Regions from separate parts of the Paenibacillus sp. FSL K6-1122 genome, predicted to be linked through region 4. Evidence: a T-box and tRNA genes for the amino acid it is inferred to sense, from the RefSeq annotation. Region 4 holds a T-box; the other regions hold tRNA genes.
The links. A T-box is a leader RNA that pairs with one kind of tRNA and senses whether it is charged. The one in region 4 lies ahead of leuS (leucine--tRNA ligase), so its partner is inferred to be a tRNA-Leu.
Positions count from the first base shown of each region.

Region 1: it has a tRNA-Leu gene. The T-box ahead of leuS (leucine--tRNA ligase) is inferred to sense a tRNA for this amino acid. The anticodon was not compared.
Region 2: it has a tRNA-Leu gene. The T-box ahead of leuS (leucine--tRNA ligase) is inferred to sense a tRNA for this amino acid. The anticodon was not compared.
Region 3: it has a tRNA-Leu gene. The T-box ahead of leuS (leucine--tRNA ligase) is inferred to sense a tRNA for this amino acid. The anticodon was not compared.

Region 1 is NZ_CP150272.1:1,669,767-1,677,003, reverse strand. It holds gene NSQ20_RS07340 (Nramp family divalent metal transporter) at 338-1,633, shown strand; gene NSQ20_RS07335 (HAD family hydrolase) at 1,775-2,458, opposite strand; gene NSQ20_RS07330 (hypothetical protein) at 2,586-2,984, opposite strand; cyclic di-AMP (ydaO/yuaA leader) riboswitch at 3,100-3,275, opposite strand; gene NSQ20_RS07325 (glutathione peroxidase) at 3,647-4,126, shown strand; tRNA gene NSQ20_RS07320 (tRNA-Leu) at 4,273-4,355, opposite strand; gene NSQ20_RS07315 (urease accessory UreF family protein) at 4,800-5,501, shown strand; gene NSQ20_RS07310 (hypothetical protein) at 5,768-5,971, shown strand; gene NSQ20_RS07305 (hypothetical protein) at 5,999-6,634, shown strand; gene urtE (urea ABC transporter ATP-binding subunit UrtE) at 6,665-7,237, opposite strand, start outside.
Region 2 is NZ_CP150272.1:2,385,430-2,392,666, forward strand. It holds gene NSQ20_RS10700 (xanthine phosphoribosyltransferase) at 1-497, shown strand, start outside; gene NSQ20_RS10705 (hypothetical protein) at 595-924, shown strand; gene NSQ20_RS10710 (hypothetical protein) at 1,044-1,262, shown strand; gene NSQ20_RS10715 (carboxymuconolactone decarboxylase family protein) at 1,404-1,733, shown strand; gene NSQ20_RS10720 (C40 family peptidase) at 1,807-2,271, opposite strand; cyclic di-AMP (ydaO/yuaA leader) riboswitch at 2,277-2,408, opposite strand; gene pelA (pectate lyase) at 2,827-3,789, shown strand; tRNA gene NSQ20_RS10730 (tRNA-Leu) at 3,966-4,049, shown strand; gene NSQ20_RS10735 (carbohydrate-binding protein) at 4,195-5,880, opposite strand; gene NSQ20_RS10740 (divergent polysaccharide deacetylase family protein) at 6,296-7,135, shown strand; gene NSQ20_RS10745 (N-acetylmuramoyl-L-alanine amidase) at 7,110-7,237, opposite strand, start outside.
Region 3 is NZ_CP150272.1:2,298,436-2,305,672, reverse strand. It holds gene NSQ20_RS10290 (helix-turn-helix transcriptional regulator) at 162-758, shown strand; gene NSQ20_RS10285 (sn-glycerol-1-phosphate dehydrogenase) at 981-2,135, opposite strand; gene NSQ20_RS10280 (hypothetical protein) at 2,294-2,479, shown strand; tRNA gene NSQ20_RS10275 (tRNA-Leu) at 2,586-2,669, opposite strand; gene NSQ20_RS10270 (Gfo/Idh/MocA family oxidoreductase) at 2,896-3,888, shown strand; gene NSQ20_RS10265 (helix-turn-helix domain-containing protein) at 4,112-4,474, shown strand; gene NSQ20_RS10260 (sensor domain-containing diguanylate cyclase) at 4,537-6,156, opposite strand; gene NSQ20_RS10255 (fused MFS/spermidine synthase) at 6,321-7,058, opposite strand; gene NSQ20_RS10250 (LysR family transcriptional regulator) at 7,219-7,237, opposite strand, start outside.
Region 4 is NZ_CP150272.1:5,077,254-5,084,490, forward strand. It holds gene comER (late competence protein ComER) at 1-345, shown strand, start outside; gene leuS (leucine--tRNA ligase) at 326-2,770, opposite strand; T-box leader at 2,849-3,118, opposite strand; gene NSQ20_RS22860 (aminoglycoside phosphotransferase family protein) at 3,231-4,187, opposite strand; gene NSQ20_RS22865 (class I SAM-dependent methyltransferase) at 4,409-5,179, opposite strand; gene NSQ20_RS22870 (S1-like domain-containing RNA-binding protein) at 5,499-6,404, opposite strand; gene rsfS (ribosome silencing factor) at 6,401-6,748, opposite strand; gene yqeK (bis(5'-nucleosyl)-tetraphosphatase (symmetrical) YqeK) at 6,766-7,237, opposite strand, start outside.

The DNA of each region.
Region 1 (7,237 bases), 3.4 Mb from region 4:
CATTTTGAAACGCAATTTTGTATCTTTATCAGCTTTTACAACTTTATTATTTTCATGCATTTCAATGCCATGGCTGTATTTTCCCTAAGGTTGGGTAATATACGAAGGGGCATATTCAAGCTACAACCGAAATTTTGTGCTGATACATAAAAGTTGCACTAGACAAAAATAATTGAAGGAGTACAATGTAACAATAAACATAAAAATTTAGATATATCATGAGCGGTTTGTACCGCATCAATATCTCCAAATCAATAATTCAAAGTCAGGTGATTATCGTATGAGTAAAAAAAATCCGTTCAACGCTCCTTCAAGAGAATCATTATCTACTGCGGGCATGGCCCCTTCCCTTGGAGAAGCACATAGTTCCATGAAAGTTCCGCAGAATGCTGCATGGTGGAAGAAATTCCTCGCCTTTGTAGGCCCAGGATACCTCGTTGCCGTAGGTTACATGGACCCGGGGAACTGGGCAACAGATATCGCAGGCGGCTCGCAGTTCGGGTATACCTTGTTATCCGTTATCCTGTTATCGAACCTGATGGCCGTTGTCCTTCAGTCGCTGGCTGGCAAGCTCGGTATCGTCACTGGACGGGATCTGGCTCAAGCCTGTCGTGAACGATTCAGCATGCCTGTTGTTATGATGTTATGGATTCTGTGTGAGCTTGCCATTGCAGCTACCGATCTGGCTGAAGTCATTGGTTCTGCCATCGCATTAAAACTGTTATTTAACATCCCCATGTTATACGGCGTTATCATCACCGCAGTTGATGTACTCCTGATTCTTGTTCTGCAAAACAAAGGCTTCCGCGCTTTGGAAACTCTCGTCATTGTGCTGATGGCAACAATTGCCCTCTGCTTCGGGATTGATCTGTTTCTGGCAAAACCGGATATGGGCGGTGTTCTCCATGGTTTTGTACCAAATGTTGAGATCCTGCAAAACCCGGCTATGCTCTATATTGCCATTGGTATTATCGGAGCAACCGTGATGCCGCATAATCTGTACCTGCATTCTTCCATTGTGCAGACCCGTCAGATCGAACAGACACCACAGGGCAAAAAAGAAGCCATTCGGTACTCGACCATGGATTCTACGATTGCGCTGACACTGGCCCTGTTCATCAATGCAGCCATCCTGATTGTATCTGCCGCTGTATTTCACAGTGCTGGTATGACGCAGGTTGCTGAGATCGCTGATGCCTATCATCTGCTGACACCTCTATTGGGTACTACGGTCGCAAGTATCCTGTTCGGTGTGGCGCTGTTAGCATCAGGTCAGAACTCTACCCTTACAGGTACACTCGCTGGGCAGATCGTTATGGAAGGTTTCCTGAACATTCGAATTCCGGCTTGGCTACGCAGACTGGTCACACGTCTGATCGCCATCATCCCCGCGGTAATTGTGACAGCCATTGCAGGAGAACATGGCACAGAAGAACTACTCATTTTGAGCCAGGTCGTCCTGTCGCTTCAATTGCCGTTTGCTGTAATTCCCCTGGTGATGTTCACGAGTGATAAAAAAAGCATGGGTGCATTCGCCAACAAATTGTGGCTCAAAATCATCTCATGGGTCATTGCCGCGATTATCGTTGTGCTGAATGTATATCTGATCATTCAGACGATTCGGTTATTCTAATCTCATTTTAATTGGCTAAATACTAAAAAGGCTGATCAACTCCGGTATTTTATACCCAGTTGATCAGCCTTTATTGTTGCAATACAGCAACATGTTTCCTTTTATAGTAAAACTCAAACTCCAATAAACAACCATCTGCATCTAATCCTGATTTGGTATCAATAACGGCAAGAGTTGATCCAATGAATCAACGGTCCAATCCGCACGTTTGTCATCCGATAGTTCTGGCTGGAATCTTCCGTAACCCTGCATAATTCGAATCGTACGCATGCCCAGCTTCCGAGCAGGTATAATGTCGTTATCGATCCGATCGCCGATCATGACGGCTTCCTCCGGTTCACAACCGGCCTGCTTCAAGGCCACAGCGTATAACTCAGGGTCTGGCTTAGACACTCCTTCTTCAGCCGAACATGCCAGAACATCAACATACTTCCGCAAGCCATAGCTTTCCAGTCTCTCTTCCGTTCCAGGACTCTGATTGGCAATAATGCCAATGCGATAATGCCGTGACAACTGCTGAAGAACGGAATCCGCTGAAGGAAAAGGACGTTCAAGATCTTTTTGAAACTTCAGCTTGTCCTGAATCTGTTTCTGATGCCCCTCGTCTTCAACGAATGTGCGAATCGCCACTCTCATAGGCCATTGCTCATATTTTCGGTAACAACTCGCGAACAGTTCGCGTACCGCCTCAATTGTCACCGGATACCCCAAAGCACAAGCTTCACGGACAAACTGTCCGATAATATCATCAACCGGCTCCCATTCATCCACCAGCGTATCTCCAACATCAAAAAACAACCATTTCAATCCACCTACATCCGGCACGCCAATTCCTCCTTGTAAGCATAAAAAAGAAGACTCACCATCCTGCATGAGTCTCCTCAAACTTCCGTTTATCGATACATTCAATTATAACAGGCACCTTACACCTGAGCAATCACAAGCTATGGCATTAACCATTGAGGAGAAAGCCAACTTCCCCATTGAGCGAATATACAATCCGGTCTGCGCCCATGCCCCGATAGATGCCCTTAGGATGACTCTGCTCCGTAATGACGCACAGGGATTTCGATGTCCATGAACGGCAGATCTGTAAATAACGACAGGTCAGATTCAGGCTGTTCTCGAAAATAAACACGTTGCCTACGCTGCCCTGCGGCAAAAACCATTTTTGAGCTGCAGCCGTATTCATGCGAATGACATGTTCTACTCCGATTCTACGGAGTCTTCGCTCTTCCCCTGCACTGTTGGTTAGAACGGCAAACGGCATTTTTTTGTACATCAGCAATTTGATAAATTTACGTCCTGCTTCATTTGGAGCAGTCACTAAGATCATCTCAGTATCCATCATTCGTTCCTCCCTTGGCGTGAAAAGACAACAAAAAAGAAGCGTGGGGGACCAAGGCCTCCCGAACGCTTCTTAAATAACCCATGGCGAAAACACCATGAACCAGCGTACGGCTTGTTGCCTCTCCCTTTAACGCTTACGAGGTTAGCTGACGGATTCGGGCGCGAGAGTCGCCCTATTTCCGGCTGTCACCGGAAAATTCACCCCATGAATGCCCACTGTCCTGGACAGCGCATTCCGTTGGTTCCCCCGTTTCCCATTCATTAATGAATGGAAACTCAGCGATTAAAATATCGTTCGTATATCTTAAGGTAAGATCGAGCGATATTATCGTTTGTTTCGTTTTTCAAGTACAATTTAGTTTAAATTGAAATTACGTTATGAATCATACACCCGTGCCATGTCGGTGTAAAGTCCGCCCAGATCACCAAATCGGCAGATTTTTGCCAATTCCTATCCATAATAACGCTTACAACAAAGTTATACTCTATCTATCTCTTCAAGGCTATCTAATTCTCACTCTGGCGTAAATCACTTCGCAATTCATTCACGTATTCTGCACAACTTGCCTGTTTTGATTCTTTTAACACCATATTAGTTTTGCAATATTTAATTGCAACCAATATAATAGAAGATATAAGAGTAAATAAATGGAGGCGATTTAGATGACAGTCTACGATTACAAAGTGAATACCCTTCGCGGTCAAGAAGTTGAAATGTCCGACTACCGTGACAAAGTGCTCCTGATTGTGAATACGGCAAGCTCATGCGGCCTTACCCCTCAATTCAAAGGTCTGCAAGAATTGCAAGACAAATTTCAAGATGCTCCATTTGAAGTTCTTGGTTTCCCAAGCAACCAGTTTGCACAGGAAAAAGGATCTTCCGACGATATTGCCGAGTTCTGTCAGATGAATTATGGCGTGAGCTTCCCCATGTTTGAGAAAATTGATGTGAACGGTTCAAGCGCTCACCCTCTTTTCCAACACCTTAGCACAGAAGCTCCTGGCCTGCTCGGCTCCAAAGCAATCAAATGGAATTTCACCAAATTCCTGGTGAATCAGAACGGACAGGTCATTAAACGTTATGCTCCCAAAACAACACCGGACAAGATTGAAGAAGATATCAAGAATTTGCTGCAAAAATAATACACAGGCCACCCGTAGCCGGTAGGTAGAGCAACATTCCTCCGGTAATGGATGGCCTTTTTTCAACCCAGATGTCATACTGTTCGAAAAAGACAAAAAAAGCAGCTTCCCATTAATGGAAAGCTGCTTTTTAATCGTTCATATGATGCGGTCGAGAGGACTCGAACCTCCACGGGCATACGCCCACTACCCCCTCAAGATAGCGTGTCTGCCATTCCACCACGACCGCATGTCGTAAATAATCGGCAACAGAATTGATTATACCGGGTTCAGAACTAAAAGTAAAGTATTTTTTAATACTTCTTTTTCAGCTAGGCATTTTCATCAAAAATCGCATAATCTCGTCATCATTACCCATGAACTGCATATGATTAGATTTGATCCCCTCTCTTTAGGTAAGAGCCGATCTTGTTGGTTCATTTATATATAGTCCTTCCTTATATATAGTCCTCCCTGCACTTCGCAAAATAAATAACACAATAAGTTATATAAAATAACACAAATATTAAATCCCAGATTTAATCCATTAAATTTCACGGATACCATTGACAAAAAGCGGACATTCATGGGATGATAACTATCATATAATTCGGATTTCTAAACACAAAGCAAACAAAAAGGAACATAAATGTCACTTTAAGTTACATTAAACGAACACAGGAGGCGAATGATTGTGAACCGTGGGAATAAGCTGCTCGATTATGTCAAACTGCTTGATTCCTCTATTCAGGTTGGAGGGTTCACCCATTCCTTCGGCATGGATATCCATATCAGGGAGGGTACCATTCGTAATGCTGAAGATCTCGAATCATTCATGCGTTGTCAGTTGCATCCGAGCATCGTTCGTCTTGAAGGTATGGCTATCAAAGGCATCTATACCGCAACAGATCACAAGGATACATGGCGGATAGCTCTGATCGACAAGCTCGTCCATGTTCAGCGAACCCCTGGAGATCTCAGAGAACAAGCTGCCGCCATGGGTAAACGATTGATCAGACTCGCACGCGCTCTGCACCCCTGGATTGAATTCAGCCAGCTCGAACAGATCTTTGCCAAATATGATTCGGTTGGCTGCCTCTCCACTGTTCACGCCTGGATTAACCACCACCTCGACATCCCGGTCGAGGAGGCGGTCCTTGGTTACCTGCATTCAGCCATGAATGCCTGCATAACCGAAGCCTCCAAAGTCATTCCCCTGAACAACGATACAACCAAGGATCTGATGGTCCGCCTGGCCACAGATCTGGAGAATGAATGGAAGACCGTCAGCGCCTCGGCTGCGGATGGACTGGCACAGCCAACCTCGATGTCCATGAAATCGTTTTTCCCCAGTTTCCATATGCTCGGAGCTGGACTTCATGCCTACAGGGCCTAATCCTCTTCCTCCTCATACCTGCTCCCCTTCATTCAAACAAACTAAAAAACACGCGGCAACCTCCTTGCCGACGTGTTTTTTGTCATTTTATTTGTTTTATTTACGTATTTACGCCATTTATAATCACAAAATACACTTTTTTCCGTCTTTTTTAATTGTTAGATGACGAATTTACGTATATAATGAAACATACAGCTCGCATTTCTATATATTCTACATGAAGAAAGAGCGGCTGAATACTACATTCTAACCAGGGGTGAACCCTTTTGAACAAGAAAAAACCAGTTACTCCGTTCGGATGGGCCATCAAACGACGGCTAACCGAACTTCAAGTGGACCAGAAGACCTTTTGTGAACAGCATGGCATCCCACCCTATCGTTTATCCAATCTTATTCACGGCACACGCAAAGCAACCCGATTCAGACACCTGGTCGCTGATATTTTGGATATTCCAGATGAACTGAGATAAGATTTCTGCCAAAGGAGGGTCTCATCCATGAGACATGTTACATCCGATCTGGAGAGGCTGTCGTTCCAGTCCATACGTCACCAGCTCATCATTGTTGATGACAATTGGATTATCCAAAGTTGTAACCGTGCCTGGCAACAGGGACTTGGTCAATGCTCACCAAACCCGGATATACACAGTAGTCATAGACACTACCTGCACCTGACGGAAGCCTGGGCAAAACGAGGCAAGAACGCTAACATGGCACTTGTCGCACAGAATTTGAAAGAACGCGGAATACCCTTTAATCGAAATCATACATATGACATCTGCGTGTATACTGTATACAACGAAAAGAGGTGGTTTCGTGTAGAACTCACCCCTCTATCTTATTCAAATTCAATTCTGGATACCGATCTCGCTTTAATTGCACACATGGATATTACCGAACAAAGAAAGACAGAACACCAATTGAAGAAAGCATTGTCTGAAGTGCGCACATTGCGCGGACTGCTGCCTATTTGCGCTGTCTGCAAACAAATCAAGGACGAAGAGGAACACTGGAACTCCGTTGAGAGTTATCTGGAGAAGCATACCCACGCCGAATTCACGCATGACATCTGTCCGGAATGCATCCGGCGGTTATATCCGAAATACTCGAATATCCTGGACAAGCGCTCCTAAAACCTTTCTCCACTGGCCGACTAACTACAACTATACGGAGAGATGATGTTCAAACTGCGACATATCCAGTTCTTGCGGTGTCCCATGCAGGGTTATGGTTCCTTTGTCCATGATATAGATGTAATCTGCGGCACTTCGTACAAAATCAATACTCTGCTCTACCAGCAGAACCGAGAGGTCCCCCTTTGCCTTGAGCTGCAAAATAACCTGCCGAATGTCCTCCACGATAGAAGGCTGGATGCCTTCTGTCGGCTCATCCAGTAGCAACAACCCCGGACGCGAAGCCAATGCCCGGGCGAATGCCAACTGCTGCTGCTGTCCACCACTCAGATCCCCGCCCTGCCGTCCATACATCGTAGCAAGCACCGGGAACATCGCCAGTACATCCTCCGGGAACGTTTTTACTCCCGGTGCACTTGTCTCCAGACCGAGCAATAAGTTTTCTTTCACCGTAAGCTGCGGGAAAATCTCCCGCCCCTGCGGTACATAACCAATCCCTGCCCTTGCCCGCTTGGCTGAGTCCAAGGTGGATAACTCCTGATTTTGCCACTGAATACTGCCCTTGCGTGATTTGAGCAGCCCCATTAATGTTTTCATCAACGT
Region 2 (7,237 bases), 2.7 Mb from region 4:
AGATTGATCCTGCATTAACGATGGAGATGGGACGTGAGTTCGCTGCCCGTTTTCGTGAAAGTGGAGTAACTCGGGTAATCACGGTAGAATCCTCAGGGATTCCGGTTGCGTTTGCCGTAGCCTATGAACTGGGGGTGCCCCTTGTATTCGCCCGTCGCAAAAAAACACTTCTGGCTGATCCTGATGCTTACTGTGAACGTGTACCGTCCTTTACCAAAGGAATTGTAACTGACATTATGGTATCCCGCGAGTTCATTCATGAGAATGACCGCATTTTGTTCATTGATGATATCATTGCCAATGGAGATGCCGCTCGTGGCGTCATCAAAATTATCGAGCGTTCTGGCGCGGAACTCGTCGGATTCGGCGTTGTGGTCGAGAAAAGTTTCCAGGCAGGGGCACGCACGATTCGTGAACAGGGTATTCCGGTGGAAGCCTTGGTACGCATTCGTTCCCTGAACGATGGAACAGTACAATTTGACGATAACGAAATGTGACATTTTAAAGGAATAGGGCCTATTTTTTGAACTATGCCTTTGCATGACCGCCGATTTCATTTATAATGGGGTTATGTTAGGGAGAGGAGGCAACACCATGGGGAACCAACCGGCAACAGAACAATTTTTTAATGATAAGCTGGCGGAATCGAAAGTTCATTTTGAACGTGCCCTGGATTGTAAACATACGGAATTCGATGACCTTTATCCCTATATGATTGAACATCCTCAATTTTTCTGGTACAAACGCTATGTTGCCTGGTCAGAATTACTGACGATTGTAGGCTTGTGCGAAGAGTTGTCCTTCTCTTGGAAAGAACAATTTACACCGCATCAAGTGGAGTACCTTGAAGAACGTGTGATGTCCGCCAAAGTGCTTGATTTTTGGTTCGAGAAGAACGACAGCAAAGAGCACGCGCAGCGGTAACTTTCAGTCGGGACATAATTTCGAATGACATGACAGTCCAATACAGTCACGTGAGACCTAAATGACTTTTCATTTAGGTCTCTTTTTGTAAATAAATTTGAAATATAGGAGCCATGAAGATGATTAGTGATACAGAATTGGACGCCCTGCGTCTGTCAGGTGAGAAAGTTAGAGTCGTACGGGACGAGCTGGAATCGAACGACGTGAAAGGGATTGTGGTTGCCTGGGATGGCGAGCAGGTACTTATCCGTCGTCAGAATCGACGTGTCGTTAAGCTGGACCGAGGTTACAGCTATCAGCTGTTCAGCGAGCCGCGCCAGAGTCCACTTAGTGAGTAACAGCTGATAATTATGGCAGGGCCATGAGCTTTAAATGTTTGGAATTACCATGATTTCTTGGCATAATTGGCTCACTCGGGAGAGAAGATAGGTACAGTGAGGAAGATCTGTAACTATAGCCGAGAGGGTGTGCTACAAGCCATGACATTGATGAATGATAAAGTTCATGCCTACAAGGATCAGATTGGAGCATTAAGCGATGTGCTGCCAGGTGTGGTGAAGTCGTATCATGAGTTTACCGGAGAATGTTTCCAACCTGGTGTGATTGATGCGAAGACAAAACAGCTAATTGCGCTTGGCATTGGATTATTCGCCAACAATGAGGTATGTACCTTCTACCATGTAGAAGAAGCCCGTGCTAAGGGCGCAACAGATCAGGAGATTATGGAGACCGTAGCCGTGGCTGGAGCTGTTGGTGGAGGACATGCCCTGTCTCAGGGTGCGATGCGAGTGCAGAAGGCGCTGCATTAGTAAGCAATGCAACATACATTTTTAAGTGCAAAAAAGGCATCCGGTTAATAACCGATGCCTTTTTGTATGTGAATCACATTTTACCTAACATTTTATCATACATAAACTGTCCAGTTACCCGACGTGCTGTTACATAACGATCATTGAAGTATGGATTCGATAACTTCGTGATGCTTACACCTTTACTGCTGGAGGCATGAGCGAATTGTCCGCCGCCGATATATACACCTGTATGTGAAATGCCTTTGCCTGTTGTATTAAAGAACACCAGATCACCTGTTCGAACATTGCTCTTGGATACGGGAGTACCTGCTTTGGCTTGCTGCTGCGAAGTACGTGGTAATTCAATGCTGTATTTGTTGAAAAGATATCTCATAAAACCAGAACAGTCGAAGCCGGCTACAGTAGTGCCACCCCATTTGTAAGGAATACCTGTCATGTTGTTCACTACGGAGTTGATACTGCTTGCCTCTGTGCTTGTTGCCCCGGATGTAAATAATACAGCTGCTCCAAAAATGGAGATAATCAGTTTTTTCAAAATCAATGTTCTCCCTTCGATGCCTACGGAGTTAGCTAAGGGTTCGGTAGAAGGTTCCCTATATTTCCTATGTATAAGAATAATTCACCCAAATTGGTTCCCCCGTTTTCAAACATGAAACTCGGCAATGAATAATTAAGTTTTTGTAACTATTTGAAACTATATTGCATAAATGCGTAATTGTCAAACCCATTTAAAACCCTTCGTAATACCTCAATGTTAGCGGAATTAAGGTTTTTATATGAAAGAAGGGATCAAGTTTGGGTATCATTCATGACAAAAACGTCATTATTGGTTCGTTTAAGACGAATTTGGATAAATAAATAGGTTTGTCATGAGTTAAAAGAACTATCCCGTTATGTAGAATTAGAGAGATTATATTCATTAAGTTGCATATATTGACAAAAATCGATTTTTTGCATATTATCTGATTATACAATCCACATATTGGATGAAAATTGATTTTATTATGCGATAAATACAAATAAAGGAGGTTTGGGGCGTATATCATACGTAAAGTAGAAGTGGAAGATTTATAAAAACGAACATAGGAGAGTGTTACATTTGAAAGCGAAGAAAATAATTACTTTTGTCCTGGCATGTACGATGGTGTTCTCAGTAGTTGGAATGGCAGTTCTCCCTGTAGGGACGGTATCTGCTGCAGATGCGTCGGGTACTACAGCGAGTATTTCTGATATTTTGAAGAACCAGCTACCGGATGGAGGTTGGAGAAAAGATTATAAACAGACAAGTGGAGAGTGGGCAAAGTCCACGATAGACAACAAGGCTACATACTCAGAAATTAGAAGATTGGCGAAGGAATTTAAAAAGACGAATGATCCGCGTTACTCCACAGCTGCAATCAAAGGAATTAACTTTTTGATCAACATGCAGTATTCAAACGGCGGGTGGCCACAAGTTTACCAAAGCTCCGGATACCACAAGCACATCACTTACAATGATGATGCCATGATTAATGTAATGATCATGCTGGATGAAGTAGCGGCACGCAAAGGTGATTTCTCATTTATCGACAGTACACTTGCTAACCGCAGTAAAAATTCAGTTGCCAAAGGTGTGGAGGCGATTCTGAATACACAGGTCGTTTCAGGTGGTAAGCTGACAGCATGGGGACAACAACATGATTCCAGCTCTCTTAAACCAGCGAGCGCAAGAATCTACGAAGTGCCATCGCTGACAGCTGGAGAGAGTGTAACGATTGTTAAATTTCTGAAAACCAGACCTGCTAACGCTAAAATTACCGCATCCATTAAAGGAGCGGAGGCTTGGTTTAACAAAGTGAAAATTACGGGTTACAAGTATGAAAGAGCTAATGGAGATAGTAAAATTATCGCTGATTCCAAAGCTGCACCAATTTGGGCACGCTTCTATGAGATCGGAACGGATAAACCAATCTTTATTGGTCGTGACGGGGTAGTTAAATACAAATTAAGTGATATTGATAAAGAAAGAAGAGGCGGTTATGCATGGTATGGCAACTGGCCTTCCAAGCTGTAATTTGTAGTATGCTTCCGTATTAATGAACCAAACTATTAGCAACAGTTAAAGGTAAGGCCCGAATCGACATGGACGTCTGATTCGGGCTTTATTGTTATTATTTTCAGTGTTGACATGATAGATTACGCATGATATATTATTTCTTGTCGCCGATATGGATGACGAAGATACAATATGCGGTCGTGGCGGAATTGGCAGACGCGCACGGTTCAGGTCCGTGTGGGCTAACCCCCGTGGAGGTTCGAGTCCTCTCGACCGCATCTAATAAAAAGACTCCTTAAGCTAACGCTTAAGGAGTCTTTTTTTGCATTTTTTGATATAACACTAACTTTAGTGATGAGTATTCAAGAGGTTAGTGCTTAGCTGCACGTACAGCAAATGTCTTCCATCAGCCATACGGAACGTTTATTGTGCTGCGGTAACATTAACGCTGTCAATATTCGGTCCTTCCGATCCGGTGGTAACCACTTTCAATGTATTGGTCCCCGTGTTCATGGGGACCTGTATTGTTTTTTCAACCCAAGTGGACCAGCTTCCCGTAGCGGGAAAGGGCTCGTTGCTGATGACTTTGGTTCCGTTCACAAAAATGTCGAGGTTCCGAGTGCCGCTTTCCAGCGCATAACGAAACTTTACGTTTTTGGTACCTGTTGTCGTGTTATTAATGCCGTTCCATTGAATGGCTGAACCAGTCATCGCATTGAAGTTAACATACCCGGAGCCAGTGTAACCGGGGTAGATTGTTTCAATGGCAGCTTCCGTAAGTGACGTTCCGGTCTCGGCTTCATACGTCGTGCCACTGCCTGTATTCCCGCCGCTATTTCCGCCAGTAACGTTGGCAACAAACGTTGTTACGCTCTGAGGCGGGAGCTGTGCCGTGAAGGCTCCATTGGATACGTTAAGCGAGGTTCCGCTTGCCAGGTTTCGACTGCTGTCCGTAATCCATGAGGACACAGTAGAGGCATTACCATTTTGCAGAACGAATTTTTGGCTTGTGGCTGAAGTTCCACGGTTAATTGCCACGACGACGACTTTGTTATCACCTTTATAGGCTGAGACAAATGTGTTCGTATCCGGATTTTTCGTTGCATCGACTCGCAGGTAGCCTGGACGCACGAATTTAGAGAAATGAGCCATATTATACCCGCGTTTGCTTATGGTACCGTCCTCTTTCATCGGACCATACTGTCTGCGGATGTACCACCACACGTAGGCCTGGAAATCACCTTCTACCATGGCATTGTGCATGTGATAGGAAACGTCTAATGCTTCAGGCCAGCGGTCTGCTGAGTTGTTGTCACTGTTTGGAACATACACTTCAGTCATCCACAGTTCTTTACCGGCTCCTTTTTGCTTAAAGAGAGGGTAGGCAAAATTCGAAATCTGGGTTCCATACGTATGTGCTCCCAGAATGTCCATGTTGGCAAGTGCCTGCGGATCATTCAGGATTGGGTCGGATATGTTCTTTAAGTACTGGAAGGATTCAGGCGCCATGACTTTGGTACCTTGGATGGACCCGGCATTTTCTTTCATGAATCGAAGGATCTCTTGTGGAGTCCACCAAGTCCAGTCATGAGCATAATCCGGTTCGTTTTGTACAGAAATGGCATACAGATCTACGCCGTTATTTTTCATGTAGGTTACAAAGTCGTTCAGATGTTGCGCATATGCGGTATATTTGTCGTATTTCAGACGTTTGGCATTTGTGTCCCCATTGCGGTTGAATGTTTCAACCATGCTGCTTGGAGGATTCCATGGGGATGCAAATACAATAGCACCCTTTTCGATAGCCCGTTTGGCTGTGGCAACTTCACGATACCAGTTATTGGAATCTGGATCAACGTAGATCCTGAGAATGGAGAAGCCTAATTGATTCTGGTCATTACCAAAAGCAGTTTCACGTTGAGCGGGAGTCAGATCACCAATCCAGGCAGGAAGGTTAATGCCCCCAAAGCCCTTGATCAGCTGTTTTTCCGAGGACAAATTAATGTTGGCATCGCTGGCTGCTGACACATTTGTCGGGGTTAACATCAAAGGCAGGGCTGTTAAACAGGCCAAAAGAACATTAATCGTCTTTTTTAGTTTGAATTTCACTACTTTCATCCTCCTCGATAATAGTAAGTTACATAGAGAAACCGCAACCAGGAATAACAAACAAGAATAGCGGATTGTCTGGCATTTATTTTATGTAAACCCTTTCAAAACCTCCTTCCATAAATCATAGGATAGAATTGAAGCATAGAACCTCTTTCATTTGTTGATTCTACTAAAAAATTCCTAAACTGAAAACCTGACAAATTACAGTATTTTTTCTAATTAATCTCTATTTTCTAACTATTCAATGACAGTTCTTGTCTGAATGCAAAAGGGAAAACTGGAATGATGGGGGATTCGCTTGAGATAGAGGTCTTCAATGGGCGGGGGTATGATCATTAAGGAAGGCTTTGGCTTACATATTCCTCCCTTCATTATCAAACAATGAGATCACAGAAGTTACGGGGAGGGAATCATGATGAAGGTACAGAGAAAGAATTATCGATTCATTGCAGGTATCATGGCATTATTGATTGTGTTTTACGCAGGCATATCGGCAGGAGGGCCTACAGCGGCAGCTTCAGAGTCCACATCGAATCACAAACGGTTAGCGATTATCATCGATGATGTTGGTAATGACATGAAGGGTACGGCAGAGATCCTGGCGATGCCAGTCAAACTGACGGTAGCGGTTATGCCTTTTTTACCAACAACGAAGAAAGATGCGATGGCTGCACATGAAAAGGGAATGGATGTGATTGTGCACATGCCCATGGAACCCAAGAAAGGACGACCTGAATGGCTGGGCCCGGGTGCAATCACATCCAATCTAACAGATGAAGAAGTCCGCTCACGCGTGGAGAAAGCGATTGATGATGTGCCCCACGCCATTGGCATGAACAATCATATGGGTTCCAAAATTACTTCGGACAAACGCATCATGTCCATTGTGCTCGATGTATGCAAGGAGCGGGGTCTCTTCTTTGTAGACAGTCGTACGAACTTTCGCTCCGTGGTGGGGGAACTGGCCATATCCAAAAACATGCCACCTGTAGGTAATGACATTTTCCTGGATGATCAAAACTCCAAGCAACACATTCGCAAGCAACTGGATCTGGCTGCTCAGCGTGCGATCGACAAGGATATCTGTGTTGTCATTGGTCATGTCGGTCATTCGGGGATGAACACATCCGCAGTAATTCGTGAATCCGTCTCCCGTCTGCAAAATCAGGTCCAATTTGTAGGGATTGGTGATCTGGTTCGAGATGTGTGGCAATGGCAGTCTGCTCCTACACTACCGACAGATAATAAATAATGCCATTGGCAATGGACTGGGCGATTCGTTTTTGCTCAGCGGGGTCATTCATTCTGGCTCGATCTGCCGCATTGCTCAAAAATCCGGTTTCGACGATGACGG
Region 3 (7,237 bases), 2.8 Mb from region 4:
TAATCTAGGAATATACTAGGATGTGAATTGCGCATGGTCTAGTTCGTAGTTCCCTCTTTATCGTGGATTGACGCATTGACGCATTTGTAACCGGTAATCCCGGCACTTGAAAGTACCCCGTTGTTTATTGTAGTATTTGGTTAAAAAAAATCGGAGGAAATATGCCTAATCAACCAGAACAACATTCCATCCAGGCGTGGTCTCTGATCAACCGTAAATACTTGGGAAAAGGCGTCCGTGTTAAACGATTCCGAAAACCGACACGCTGTCAAATCCGCAATCGTGTTCTTCTTGCCGTGCTGATGGCCAATGATATCAAGTTGTCCCAGCTCGCTGAAGACCTTTCCATCTCTTCACGTAGTGTCAGTGCGTGGGTATATGAAGGACGGATACCCGGCAGTACCAATTTGGACAAGACTTGCCAATTACTCGGCTACCCGCGTCATATTCTCTTCAATGAAGAAGTTGTACGTAATAGCCCTGTCATATGTCAACCCGAGTCATCTCGCTTCATGAAGCGTACGGTGACCCGTTCTCCGGTTAGTAACCGTATTTTGACAGGCTTGTGTATGGTCCATGATCTGTCGGTGACAGATGTCAGCCACTGGATCGGGGTTCATCCCGGCACTTTCCGCAAATGGCTGCATCAGGGAACACTGCCTTCTGCTGCATTTCAGGAACAAGCGGAGCAATTTTTCCGTATCCCGAAAACTATTTTGTTCGCAGATGTCATCTTGAAAGATCGTCGCAACAACTAAATAAGCGAACAGCCAAAAGGCTCTGATCTCCCCATAGGGAGGCCAGAGCCTTTTTTAAAATAAATGCATGCCTTCTCTCTCGGACTTGAAGCACTGTTCTGGCTATTCCAGCATAAATGTCAGATAACCTACCCTTTTTCGTCTTTTGCTCCCAAGGAGAGCCATCACAGCCTGCTACAAGCGAAGTTAATGCATTTCATCATGATCATTCTCTCTAAAAGGTCATCCTAATCTCGTGTTTAACACTTCATTGATATATCTCAATCCGGTATATCGAGGACGAAGCGTATGCGCTGTGTTGAATGCATGTTCCACCATCGCCGGGGTTACACCGAGTTGCTCAGTAGTCACAGGGCCACCTACTTGTTCCAACCATGCGATGAGCTGAGAAGCCTCCGGCAATTGGTCATATATCCCAAACACCGGTTCACCCGATGTCTGTGCAAGTTCTTTATATTTCACTGTAAGTAATGCACATGCTACGCCAACTTTGGCACCATGCAGAACCGGTCTTTCTCCCGCTTGCATCAGATCCATCTCCAAAATATGGGACAGATGATGCTCACCTCCAGATGCCGGACGAGAATGGTCAATGATCAGCATGGAGATACCGGAAACAATTAAGGCGTCCATTAATACAGCTACTCCCTCTGCTCGCCCCTCCGCAATCGCTTGTACATGATCTATGCAGGTATGCAGCGCTTCTTCTGTCATCGAATAAGCAACCGGACAGAACGGTTCCCCGCCCAGATCACGAGAAACAATCCAGTCTGCAAGGGAAGTATATTTGCCAAGCATATCTCCGAATCCGGCAGCTGTCATCACTTGGGGAGCTTGCTCCAGGATATTCATATCGGCAAAAATGGCTTCAGGCGGAACAGCCTGAAATGTCTGTTTGATTCCGCTTACAATTAAGGGTGCACCAGCAGAGGTAAAGCCATCTACTGAAGCCGCTGTCGGTATCGACAGAAAGGGCTTATTCATTTTGGAACAAACAAATCTCACCAGATCATGAATGGTACCTGAACCCACCGCAATTACAGCCTGACTTTCGAGTCTCACACCCAACATAACCTGCACAATAGCTGCTTCATCCGCAATGATATCCCCCGTGCGATTCTCCGGAAGAGCGATCTCATCCACATGCATTCCCGCTTCGCGAATACTACTCAGCACATCAGATCCGGCGGCCCGAAACGTATGTCGATCATAAACAACCGTCACCTGACGATATCCTTGCTCAGACAAATAACCCGGTAACCTCTGAATGGCCCCAGCTTCCAGATGTATCAGCATATCCACCACTCGGTGTTGATGACCGCAAGCACACTGCTGTGCTTCCTCATTCCATGCTGCAATTCGTTCGTTCATATTCATTCGCTCTTACCCTCCCATATGAGATATCATGCATAATTAACGGGTTAAAACCACAAGATAAAAAAGGAAATAAAATGTGATGATTTTCCTGATCACACTTTACTGCCTGTATCCAATATTTGCAAATCCATATCTCACATTTCCAAGTAGGTGAAGCAATGAAATTAACGAAAGAATTAGGAATTTCGCTCGGATTTCTCGCTGGAACCACTTTTGGCAGCGGTATCGCTTTTTTGTTTCGTCTCCAGTCGGTTGAAGTGGTTGCCAGTGTAACGCTATTTGGTATTGCAGGAGCCATTGCTGGGATCATCACGGCAGTCATTCTGCGCCAGCGGCAACATTAGCATTAGCATGCTGGTAGCAAAATGTAGGCTTCACACGAATGATCCACAAAATAAAAAAAGGTTCGTGAATTGCCCTAGAGCAACTCACGAACCTTTTTTTGTTAGATGCGGTCGAGAGGACTCGAACCTCCACGGGGGTTAGCCCACACGGACCTGAACCGTGCGCGTCTGCCAATTCCGCCACGACCGCATAATATGTATCTCCTCATCCATCGATGAAAAGCGTTCCGGTGAAACAATTCCTTGTTTTACCGTAATTCAGAGTATACATGCTCCAAAATAAAAATGCAACTTCTTTTTTTACTCATTCAAGAATAGGACATATGTCCTTTTTTCTCAACTTCAAACACCCTATCGTAGCATTAATCAACAAATATACCATCCATAAGAATGCAAAAATGAAGGAGAGATCCACCTTGAAAACAACCCATCTGTGCTTTATCGGTGCAGGGTTTCATGCATCCACGAATATTTACCCTTCTGTTGTTGAAGCCGGAGCGCAGATCCAGGCCATTGCCACACGCAGTATGGAACGCTCTGAAGCAGCTCTGCTGCGATTTGGCAGCAACGGACAAGCGTATGATAACGCTCAGCTTATGTTACAGCAGGAAACTTGTGACGGTGTCGTTGTGGTCGCCCAGCCTGTAGATCAGACCGCTCTTGTTCTCGAATGCATTGGGGCTGGCAAGAATGTATACGTGGATAAGCCGCTCGGATGGAACGCAGCGGAAGCCGCCACTGTAGCAGAAGCTGCCGAGCAGGCTGGCGTCGTTGTCATGGTTGGTTTTATGAAACGTTATGCCCCCATATACATGAAGCTGAAGGAGATCATTGATAGTGGTTCGCTAGGTAATGTACGTTCATTCCAGATGAAATTCGCTGTAGACAGTACCCCATTTTGCAAGGATGAGGAACAGTTCATGAAGCTCGCTGCCATTCATATGGTCGATCTGATGCGTTACTTATTCGGAGAAGCAATACGAGTTACAGGCACAACCGTGAAGGACGGGGAACACATTAATCAAAGCATTTCCCTTGTATTTGAGAATAACGTAGTAGGCAGCGCTTATTTTACCGGCATGAGTGCTTGGTCACGGGAGAGTGAAAGTGTACTCGTCACCTTTGACAACGGATTTGCGTCAGCTGAAGAGATCAACACACTTACTGTTCATCAATCCCGAAGCTCGACCAGCCTTCCCTGGAAATCTCTCGAGGAGCAGGATACTGTATATACACCTTCCGGATCTCCCATGTCCGGAGCTTATCGTGACCTTTATCTACGCGGGTTTGTTGGTGAAATGGCGCACTTCATCGCGTGTTGCCAGAATCAGACTGTCCCACATTCCAGCGCCAGGGATAATATTGCAACAATGGCTCTATGTGACTCCATTCTATCGTCACTGAAGTAGCGTATATACGCTCATCATCATATTTTATACTTCCAGCGAAGAGCCTGAAACCGGGGCTCTTTTTTATATTATAGACATCAGCACATCTGCCTTCGCCTAGAATTAGGGTTTATAATCCGCATCATAAGTGATATGCTCTTTCATGAACTATACGTACGTTATGTAATATAACCACCCAAATAGATACTATAGAAAATCACCGGAAAGTGGAGGTGTACTTATAATGAAAAAGGACGCAACCAAGCTATGTCCCGCGCCATACGGCTGTTCCGTGGAAGTTACCCTCAGTGTGATCGGAGGCAAATGGAAAGGTGCCATTTTGTATCATTTATTCTCCGGTCCTTTGAGATTTAACGAGATCCGAAAATTGTTTCCTGACATCACCCAGCGTATGCTCACCCTGCAACTTCGAGAGTTGGAAAGCAGCGGAATTGTTCATCGTGAAATATACCCCCAGATCCCACCGAAAGTGGAGTATTCCCTCACACCATTTGGTGAAACGTTACGGCCGATTATCTTCAGCATGCGAGATTGGGGAGAAACGTATACAAATGAGGTTCTAGCCAGATCCTCACAAGAGGTATAGTACACAAAAGAAGCTGTCCCTGGTGTTTAGGGAACAGCTTCTTTACTTGCTTCTTTACTTGCTTATTTAATAACCGATTGGATCGTAACCGTACGGTTACGTCCCTCTTCCTTCGCTTGATACAGTGCATTATCCGCCAAGTGAAACAGTTCTGTGGATGTTGTGGAGTGCTTCGGATATTCAGCAATTCCAGCCGAGATGGTCACGGAACGATCTATAGGCAATACGCTTTCTTCGACCGTTATTCGGATACGTTCAGCAATCTCAAAAGCGACGTTAGACTCGGAATTTCTTAACAAGACTACAAATTCCTCTCCACCAAACCGGGCGCAGACATCTTCTGGTCGAACAGACAATTGAATGATATTGGCAATGTGTTTTAATACTTCATCCCCAGCATGATGCCCGAATGTATCATTAATGGACTTGAAGCGGTCGATATCCAGAACAATAATGGAGAATGGCGCCTCATCCTGAATCCATTCCTGAATGACTTCTTCGAAGGTTCTGCGATTGTTCATGCCTGTTAAAACATCTGTTCTGGCATCATAGACAAGCTGGTTTGTCTGTTTCCTAAAGTTCGCCAATGCGCCAACAACTGCTCTTGTTAGAAGGTCTGCCTCTCTATTCCAGTGAGGTTTCATCACAGGCAGTTCTACTTGTCCCTTATCGACCTGATTCACCAAATCAGCCAGCATAGCAAAAGGACTGGCCAGCTTGCGTGCAACCCGAACCACAATAAGGGTCAGGATCAGGAAAGGCACTGAAGTGTACAGCAACAACATACGGATATGATGATTCAACTGATCGTACACCGTTTGGGTTGGAGACACGATTACGACGCCCCAACCTGTTGATGGAACTTTGTAATAACCTGCAAGCGAATCCACACCTGCCAGGTTTTTGTATTGTTCTTTACCGTGCTTGTTTGCTAACAGCTTTTGCACCACTTCATTTTTACTGACATTTTCACCAATTCGGTTGGTGTTTGGGTGAAATAACAAAGTGCCCTTCTTATCCACAATAAAAAAGTAGGACCCGTTACTTGTCTTGAGCTGACTGCCAAAAGACAGACTCAATATATTATTTTCCTGTAAAAAGATATTTCCACCGATTGTTCCTTGATACTCCCCTGCCGAATCAAAGATCGGTTCACTGACAAATACAATTCTGCGTTTGGTTCTGGGTGTCTGGTACGCTTCGGAGATATACGAAGTCCTCAAGCTAACCGCTTCTTTTGCTGCATTGGAACTAACATGGTGACCTACGCTAGCCTGTGAGTAAGGTGAGGTAGACCTGACTACTCCCGCTTTATCTACCAAAGAAACGGAATTAAAAAAATTACTACTATTGCGAACCAAATCCAATGTGGAATTCAACTCTTTTGTATTGGAGTGATCCATATCCGGGAAATAATTGGCTGCATATTTCAAGCTCTCTTGCATGGAATAAAAAAGCGAATCCAGCGTTTGACTCATTTGCACAGCGCTTGCATAGTTTAAGGACAGGGTGTTATCAATGAGTGACTGTTTCTGAGATGTATAAGATGAGATGACCATGAGGGTCAATGTCATTATAACTGAAATAGTGACCAACCCGCCGAGTAAAGCCGTGAGGCTGATCTTCTTGATGTTTTTTATTTTTCTTCGTAATCTTCTAGATCTCTTGATCTGTGCAATCATCGTTTACTTCCCCCGGATTTTCATGAAAAAGCATATTCCTTCTATCTTATACGAAAGTTGTTAAGATCAAATAAAGAGACTGAGAAATCTTAACAATTACATCGTAAGATTGACGATTTAATGACATTTTACTTTCCCTGGAAGAATCACTGTTCAGGATCGCCCTAATCGACAATGATATATCCTTCTTCTGGCTCTTGTTCAACAAACCCTGCCATCTGACGAACCTGAAATTCGATCGGGTGATGACTACCCATTAAAATGCGATTCTGAACTTCATCCGCTGTTTCTGTAGGTAATGCGAATGCACGTGTATAGGCAAACTGTGCCTGAAGTGTCGTATAGATCGCATTGACAAGCCGATCGTTGCCCGCACGCCCAAACACATTAAGGATGACAGCTCCGTCCGAGTCCAGCTTGTCCTTGACCATCGCAAAAAAATCACTGGATATAAACTGCTCGGGTGTACCCGTTGCCGTAAAGGCATCAATAATAATATAATCATATGACGCAGCAGGTTCCTGGCTCAATAATTCACGACCATCCCCAATGAGCACAGGGCTTCCCTCATAACCAAAAAAGGTTTGGCTCAACTCCACGACCTCCGCGTCAAGCTCAGCCACTTTTACCTGACGATCAGACAAGTAGGTTGGCAATGTGCCAATACCATGTCCCACCACAAATACGGTATCAAACTCAGGATCATTCCGTTCCATTAGATGCACCATCGCTCTCGGATACTCCAACACCATCCGGTTAGGCTCATCCAGATCCATGGCTCCCTGCACAGCTGCATTGGAGAATTCTAATACACGAAACTGGCCCTTCTCTCCATAAAGCTTTTTGGTATCATATACCGTCAGCTCATGCTGTTCACTTTTATTCCGATACAGAACTCTCACTAACCGTTCTCCCTTCGATCTCTTGCACACATTCGACATATACCTTCATTCTATTACACGTGATGACAACATACCACCCTATACTTTAAAGATCATAGTACAACAAAAAAACCGTTCCGACTCATACGGAAACGGCCTTTTGATGAACCATTTAACACTTCTAAGACCCTATGGCCTCA
Region 4 (7,237 bases):
TTCTCCAGCTGCGGACCTGCATTCATATCGTTCTTTTTGGAACAGTGGATCGAAAGTGCAGTGAAGCTGACAGGCATCAAAAGGGCAGATGCCTGCGCTCTGGCTGGCGAAATGCTCCTGGGAACAGGCAAGCTGCTCACCGAAGGAGGATACACCCCGCAAGAGCTTCAGGCTCGTGTCGCTGTACCTGGCGGTATTACCGCTCAGGCACTCGCACTGCTGAAGGTTAGTCTTGACGGCGTTTTCGACAACCTGATCCACACGACACATGACAAATATGATGAAGATTTGTTAAAGCTGGATGAACTATTCCGAGCCGGTGAGATTAACCGGCAACAATATTAACGAGTTTGCCTGGAACGGCAATGACCTTACGAATGGTCTTGCCTTCCAGCGCCTGCTTAACAGGTGCCAGCTCCATCGTAAAGTCCTGCATACCCTGTGCATCCAGATCCTTCGCGATTGTAGCACGAGTTACAATTTTACCATTTACCTGAACAACGATTTCTACTTCCGCATCCACTGTCATGGACTCATCATATTCAGGCCAAGCCACGTAAGAGATTCCACCTTCATGACCCAAACGGCTCCACAGTTCCTCTGCCATATGTGGTGCCAGTGGTGACAACAGCTGCACAAATTTCTCCATCGCTTCACGAGGCAGTGTGTCCGCTTTGTATGCATCGTTGATGAAAATCATCAGCTGGCTGATGGATGTGTTGAAGCGCAGATGTTCCAGATCTTCCGTAACTTTTTTGATCGTTTTGTGAGCAGTCCGTTTGAACTCATCCGTTCCACCGTCCACCGTAATCTTGTCATTGATGCCTCCTGTGTCTTCGTTAATGAAGAGACGCCATACACGTGACAGGAAGCGGTGCATGCCTTCAACCCCGTTTGCATTCCACGGTTTTGTCGCTTCCAATGGTCCCATGAACATCTCGTACAGACGCAATGTATCTGCACCGAATTCATTCACGATTTCATCCGGGTTAATGACATTACCACGAGATTTACTCATTTTCTCATTATTGGTACCCAGGATCATACCTTGGTTGACCAGTTTGTGGAAAGGCTCTTTGGTCTCCACAACACCCAGATCATACAGCACTTTGTGCCAGAAACGAGCGTACAGCAAGTGAAGTACGGCGTGCTCTGCTCCGCCAATGTACAGATCAACTGGCAGCCACTGCTGCTGTTTCTCCTTGGAGATCAGTTCCTTGTCATTGCGCGGATCGATAAAGCGCAGGTAATACCAGCAGCTACCCGCCCATTGTGGCATGGTATTGGTCTCGCGACGTGCCTTCATTCCCGTTTCCGGATCTACCGTATTCACCCACTCCGTAACATTCGCCAGTGGTGATTCTCCTGTACCCGAAGGTTTGATCTGGTCGATATCAGGCAGCAGCAGTGGAAGTTGATCCTCAGGTACTGTCTTCATCGTTCCGTCTTCCAGATGCAGAATCGGGATTGGCTCACCCCAGTAACGCTGACGGCTGAACAGCCAATCGCGCAGTCGATAGGTTACTTTCCCTTGTCCTTTACCATTCTCTTCCAGCCAAGCAATCATCTTGGCAACCGCTTCTTCATTATTCAGTCCGTTCAAGAAATCGGAATTCACATGCGCGCCATCACCCGAATACGCCTCTTGTGTAACGTCTCCACCTTGAATAACTTCGATGATATCCAGACCAAACTGTTTCGCAAATTCCCAGTCACGTGCATCATGACCCGGAACTGCCATAACCGCACCTGTACCGTAACCAGCAAGAACGTAATCAGCAATCCAGATCGGCAGTTTTGCACCATTAACAGGGTTGATTGCATAAGCTCCAGTGAATACACCTGTTTTGTCTTTGGCCAAATCTGTACGTTCCAGATCACTCTTACGAGAAGCCTGCTCCTGATAAGCCTGAATAGCTTCACGTTGGTCATCGGTTGTAATTGCTTCTACCAGTTCATGTTCTGGAGCAAGTACTGCAAAGCTCGCACCGAACAATGTGTCCGCACGGGTAGTGAACACCTTGATGACTTCCTCGCGACCTTCAATGGCAAATACAACTTCTGCACCTGTCGATTTACCGATCCAGTTGCGCTGCATATCCTTGATGCTTTCAGACCAATCCAGCTCTTCCAGGTCTTCCAACAGACGCTCTGCATACTCGGTAATTCTCAGAACCCATTGACGCATCGGTTTGCGTACAACCGGATGTCCTCCGCGTTCACTCTTGCCATCAATAACCTCTTCATTAGCAAGTACCGTTCCAAGGGCTTCACACCAGTTAACTGCAACTTCATCCACATAAGCCAGACCTTTGTTGTACAGCTGAATAAAGATCCATTGCGTCCATTTATAGTATTCAGGGTCCGTTGTGCTGATCTCACGATCCCAGTCATAGGAGAAACCAAGCGATTTGATCTGGCGACGGAAATTGTCAATATTACGGAATGTAATATCCCGTGGATGTTCACCTGTATCCAGTGCATGCTGCTCAGCAGGCAGACCAAAAGCATCCCAACCCATTGGGTGTAATACGTTGTAACCGCGCATACGTTTGTAACGGGAAACGATATCCGTTGCCGTATATCCTTCCGGGTGACCTACGTGCAGACCTGAACCGGATGGATAAGGGAACATATCCAGTGCATAAAATTTCGGTTTAGCAGGGTCCTCACCCGTTTTAAACGTTTTATTTGCATCCCAATATTGCTGCCAACTTTTTTCCATGACTTGTGGCTGATAGCCGTGTTTCGGCTGGTTATTCTCACTCATCTATTGTTCCTCCTTCAGGTTATTCACTTTAGCTTTAATTGCAACAAAAAAACCTCAGCATCCCGTAGCGTTTGCAGCGCTAGGGACGAGAGGTTGAATTCCCGTGGTACCACCCTAGTTAGCGGACGAACGTGCTTCGTCATCCACTCCCTTTGGACCTGTAACGGCGGTTAACCGATGCGGATTTCCATTCCTGAACCCAAGCTTTATACAAGCAGGTTAAACAGAATGGTGTAATCACCGCATTTCTCCAAGGCGAGTTCGCAAATCACTGTCAACCGGCTTGCACCAACCGCCGGCTCTCTGTTATGTACAGGAATTACTACTGATCCTTATCATCGAAATATGTATACAATATCGGGACCATTATATAAAAAAGCAAGCACAAAGTCAATATTACACGTTATAATCACCCTTTTAAGTCACACGGTTCGTACCGTTCAATAATACTCGTTGCTGTTCAGGATAACCGAAAACGCTCAATGCCTTCCTCCAGATTATGAATGGTCCAATTCACATGTTCCTGATTATCATATTGACGATAAGCGCACTCAATGCGCAGCACCAGATCAAAGTACAAGTCATAGAGACTTCTTCTTTTCAGCTCACTTTCAGTCGTAATCGCATACCCATACCCTTTCACAAAACCAGGCGTATAGTTAAAATGACTGAAATAATGCTCCATCAGAGGATCTGCCCACAGTGAACGTTCAAAATCAATAATCGCTGTGATGCGACCCGCGTCCACTAGTACATTGCCATCCCACAGATCCCAACTGATAAGCACAGGTTCTTTGACATCGTCCAGCACATCCGATTTTTCTTCAATCAGGCGTCTCAATTCAGGGTAATCGATCGAAAATGTAATCCCGGCTTCTTCCCCGTCGGTAAGAATGTCATCCATCAGATTCATAAATGCATCTTTCCATGTGGAATATCGCTGTTTTTGCTCCGAGAAATATCCAAACTGCTCGCCCTTGATTTCATTAATTCGACGATTGTACCGACCGAGCTGGTGTTCAATGGCCTCCTGCTCTTCCGCAGAATATTGATCCTTGACCTGATTATAGGGCGCTCCAGACATGTACTCCATGATAAAATAACGCGCTGAAGCCATAGTTAACGAATCATCATAAGCCAACACTTGGGGTACGGGAACATCCTGTAGCTCCGTAATGAGGCGTAGTGCCTCAACTTCGGCAATCATGAGATCCTGTTCACAGCGCATCAGATTTGTCGAAGCTGATGGTGCAATTTTGAGTACCACTCGCTGTGCGTCACTCAGTGTAATGAGATATGCATGATTGGCCCAGCCATCCACCATTTCCTTGTAGTCCTGTATACTTGCAGAGAAATGCTGCTCTATTATGGCATTCAACTGTTCTGACGAAAGTCTTGTTTTATATGTACTTTCCATTTTTACACCTCACATTGACAATTGATTTATCTTTTCAGAAAACGCTTTCTATCCGACTATTATCGCCTCCTTTACTTTAACTGGCAATACTTTTTGTCACGTGATTATGTCTTTTCTTGCATTCCTTTATCCTATTTAAGACTATTGCTATTCATTCTCCATAAAAAATCAAACAAAAAACTGCCCTTATGCACCATAAGGACAGTTCTCATTATTCGCTCTTACTTCACAGCCACGTAGAACAAGCGCTGTGCGCTGTCTCCGGCCTCTTTCCATTCAAAATCCGCATATACCTTCACGTCTCTAAAACCTGCCTTGGACAATTCAAGCTTCATCCAGTCCGGGTTATATGCACGCTGGACATGAACTTCTTCAAACCGCTGGTACATATCCTTGCTACCATCATCCACACGCGAAAAAATACTGAGATGATGTTCGATCTCACAGCGATCCTGGTCCAGATCACAAGTCCAAATATAAGATACGGAGCGCTCATCCAGTACAAAAGGCTGCTCTTCATCATAACGAATAAGTGTATTGGGATGATGCACATCAAACAGGAACGTTCCATCAGGCTTCAGCATCTCGTATGTCCGCTGGAAAGTACGAACGACATCTTCTTGTTCAAGCAAATAATTGACACAATCACAGAAAGATATCACCGAATCCACAGGTTCCGGAACTCGCCATTCCCGCATATCCTGCTGCACCCAACGGACACTGCCCTCGCGATACAAGCGATGACCCTGAGGCGTAGCCTCCATCTTGCTGCGTGCAACCGACAGCATATCTGATGAGAGGTCAATGCCTGTAACTTCGAAACCGGAGTTCACGAGCGGGATCGTAATGGAGCCCGTTCCACAGCCAAGTTCAGCGACACTTTTGGGCATTCCATGCTTTTCCCATGCTGTTCTTGCAAACCTTATCCAGTCCGGATAAGGCATATCTTCCATTAATTCATCATACACATAGGCAAATTTCCGGTAAGACATGTCAGGCACCGCACTTTCAATTTCATTTTCGAATTGATCTATATAAGTTGAACTAAAGAATATTTACACTGTACACTCCAATGACAGAACAACCTTCCGATCGCTGTTATCCCCAGATTTTTTTTATTCCTTTTATAAAGGTTTAAATCCGGGGATAAAGGCGAACGCTCCGCTTCTTCAGGTTCTTTCTGTCCTCTCCGTTTCGTGTAAATGTTTAGTTCAATTTATATAACAAAAGAAAAGACAGGGGCATCCGGTGTTTACCCAGCCTATCCCTGCCTTATCCGAGTTCCATATTACAACTATTTAATCAGGAAGATTACTTGTTTTCACTTTGATCCGCAGGAGCAGATTCGGACAGATACGTCCAGCTTTCCTTTTGGACCACCAATCCGTCTTTCATCAATTTGCCCAAGGCACGCTTGAAGGCAGACTTACTGATGCCAAAGCGTTGCTTGATGATATCCGGCGGAGTTGCATCCGAGTATGGCATGCCGCCCATAGGACGCTCTTTCATAAAGGCGAGCAGCTTGTCTGCATCTTCGTTACGTCCAACTTGTTTGAGTTGAGTCATGGCCAGATTCACACGTCCGTCTTCACGTACCAGTGTCACCCGACATTTAACTTTCTCACCAAGACGCAGCATATGACTACGTTCGGATGAATGAATCATACCAATCGCGCCAAAGCCCAGTACACCGCCCTCTACAAGTACAAAAGTACCCATCTGCAGTGGCTTGTATACCGTCGCTTCAACCCACTCGTTTAACCATGAAGTTGGCGCATGGAAAGACAATGGTGAAAGCTCACGTTCCCCGGCCAATTTGGCACGCAGACGTCCCTGCTTGTCATGTTCCATGATGACAAAGACTTCATCCCCCACTTGAGGACGCAGTTCTTCCAGTTCAGGCAATTCACGAATAGGAAGCAGCAATTGCCGTCCAAGGCCCATTTCCAGGAAACAGCCCAGTCGTGGGTGAACATCAGCCACAACCAGTCGTGCCATTTCGCCAAGCATGAGATAAGGCTTTTTCATCGTTACGGCCAGACGATCTTCAGTATCAAAGAACACAAACACCTCAAGCGTCTCACCAATTTTAATATCCCGTGTTAACTCGGTGTAGTGAAGCAGTACATCTTCCGATCCTGTCGTCAAAAAGAAGCCAAACGGAGACACTTCACGTGAAACCGGCAAAGAGACGACTGTTCCAGCAATCAAACTCATACAGTTTCCACCACTTTGGCATCAGACCATAGTCGTTCAATGTTGTAGTATTCACGCTCGTCGCGGTGGAAGATATGAACAACAACATCGCCCATGTCCATCAATACCCAACGTGCGGAATCCATACCTTCGATACCTTTGATCGTCGCTCCGGCTGCATGAGCCTGTTTGCGAATTTCAGTGGCAATGGCTTGTACCTGTGTATCGGAATTTCCGTGACAAATAACAAAATAATCTGCCACCAGAGAAACATTAATCAGATCCAACGCTACAATATTGGATGCCTTTTTGTCGTCAGCGGCAGCAACCGCCATATTCATAAGTTCTTTCGATGATACTGTCATGAACCAACCTCCATAATCTATAATTGTGCAATTAAGTCATTCCGCGACAGCATGGTCAAAGGATAAATGACACGTCGTTGCGAGATCAGCAAGCTGATCGTCGAATCGAATCCGGCAATTAAACCTTCCTCCAGACTACGTTCAGCCTGTTCGCGAATGTGATCTACTCCCGGGAAATCTCGTCCCGGTTCAATGTAATCGGCAAGACATACCACTTTGTCCAGCAAGCTCATGCCTACCCGACCCGAGGTATGCCACCGGATGGCATTAATAACTTCGGAATCTTCCACACCGTAATCACGCTCGGCTACAAAAGCACCGACTTCGGAATGCCAGAGCTGCTTGTCATGCTGCAGAAGTTCCTGGTTTAATCCGTTATCACGGATGACCGCTTCCATCTCCGCTACGGGCCAGTACTTCGCCACATCATGCAATATCGCTGCCAGATCCGCTTTTACAGGATCAGCACCATATTTTTCAGCCAACTTC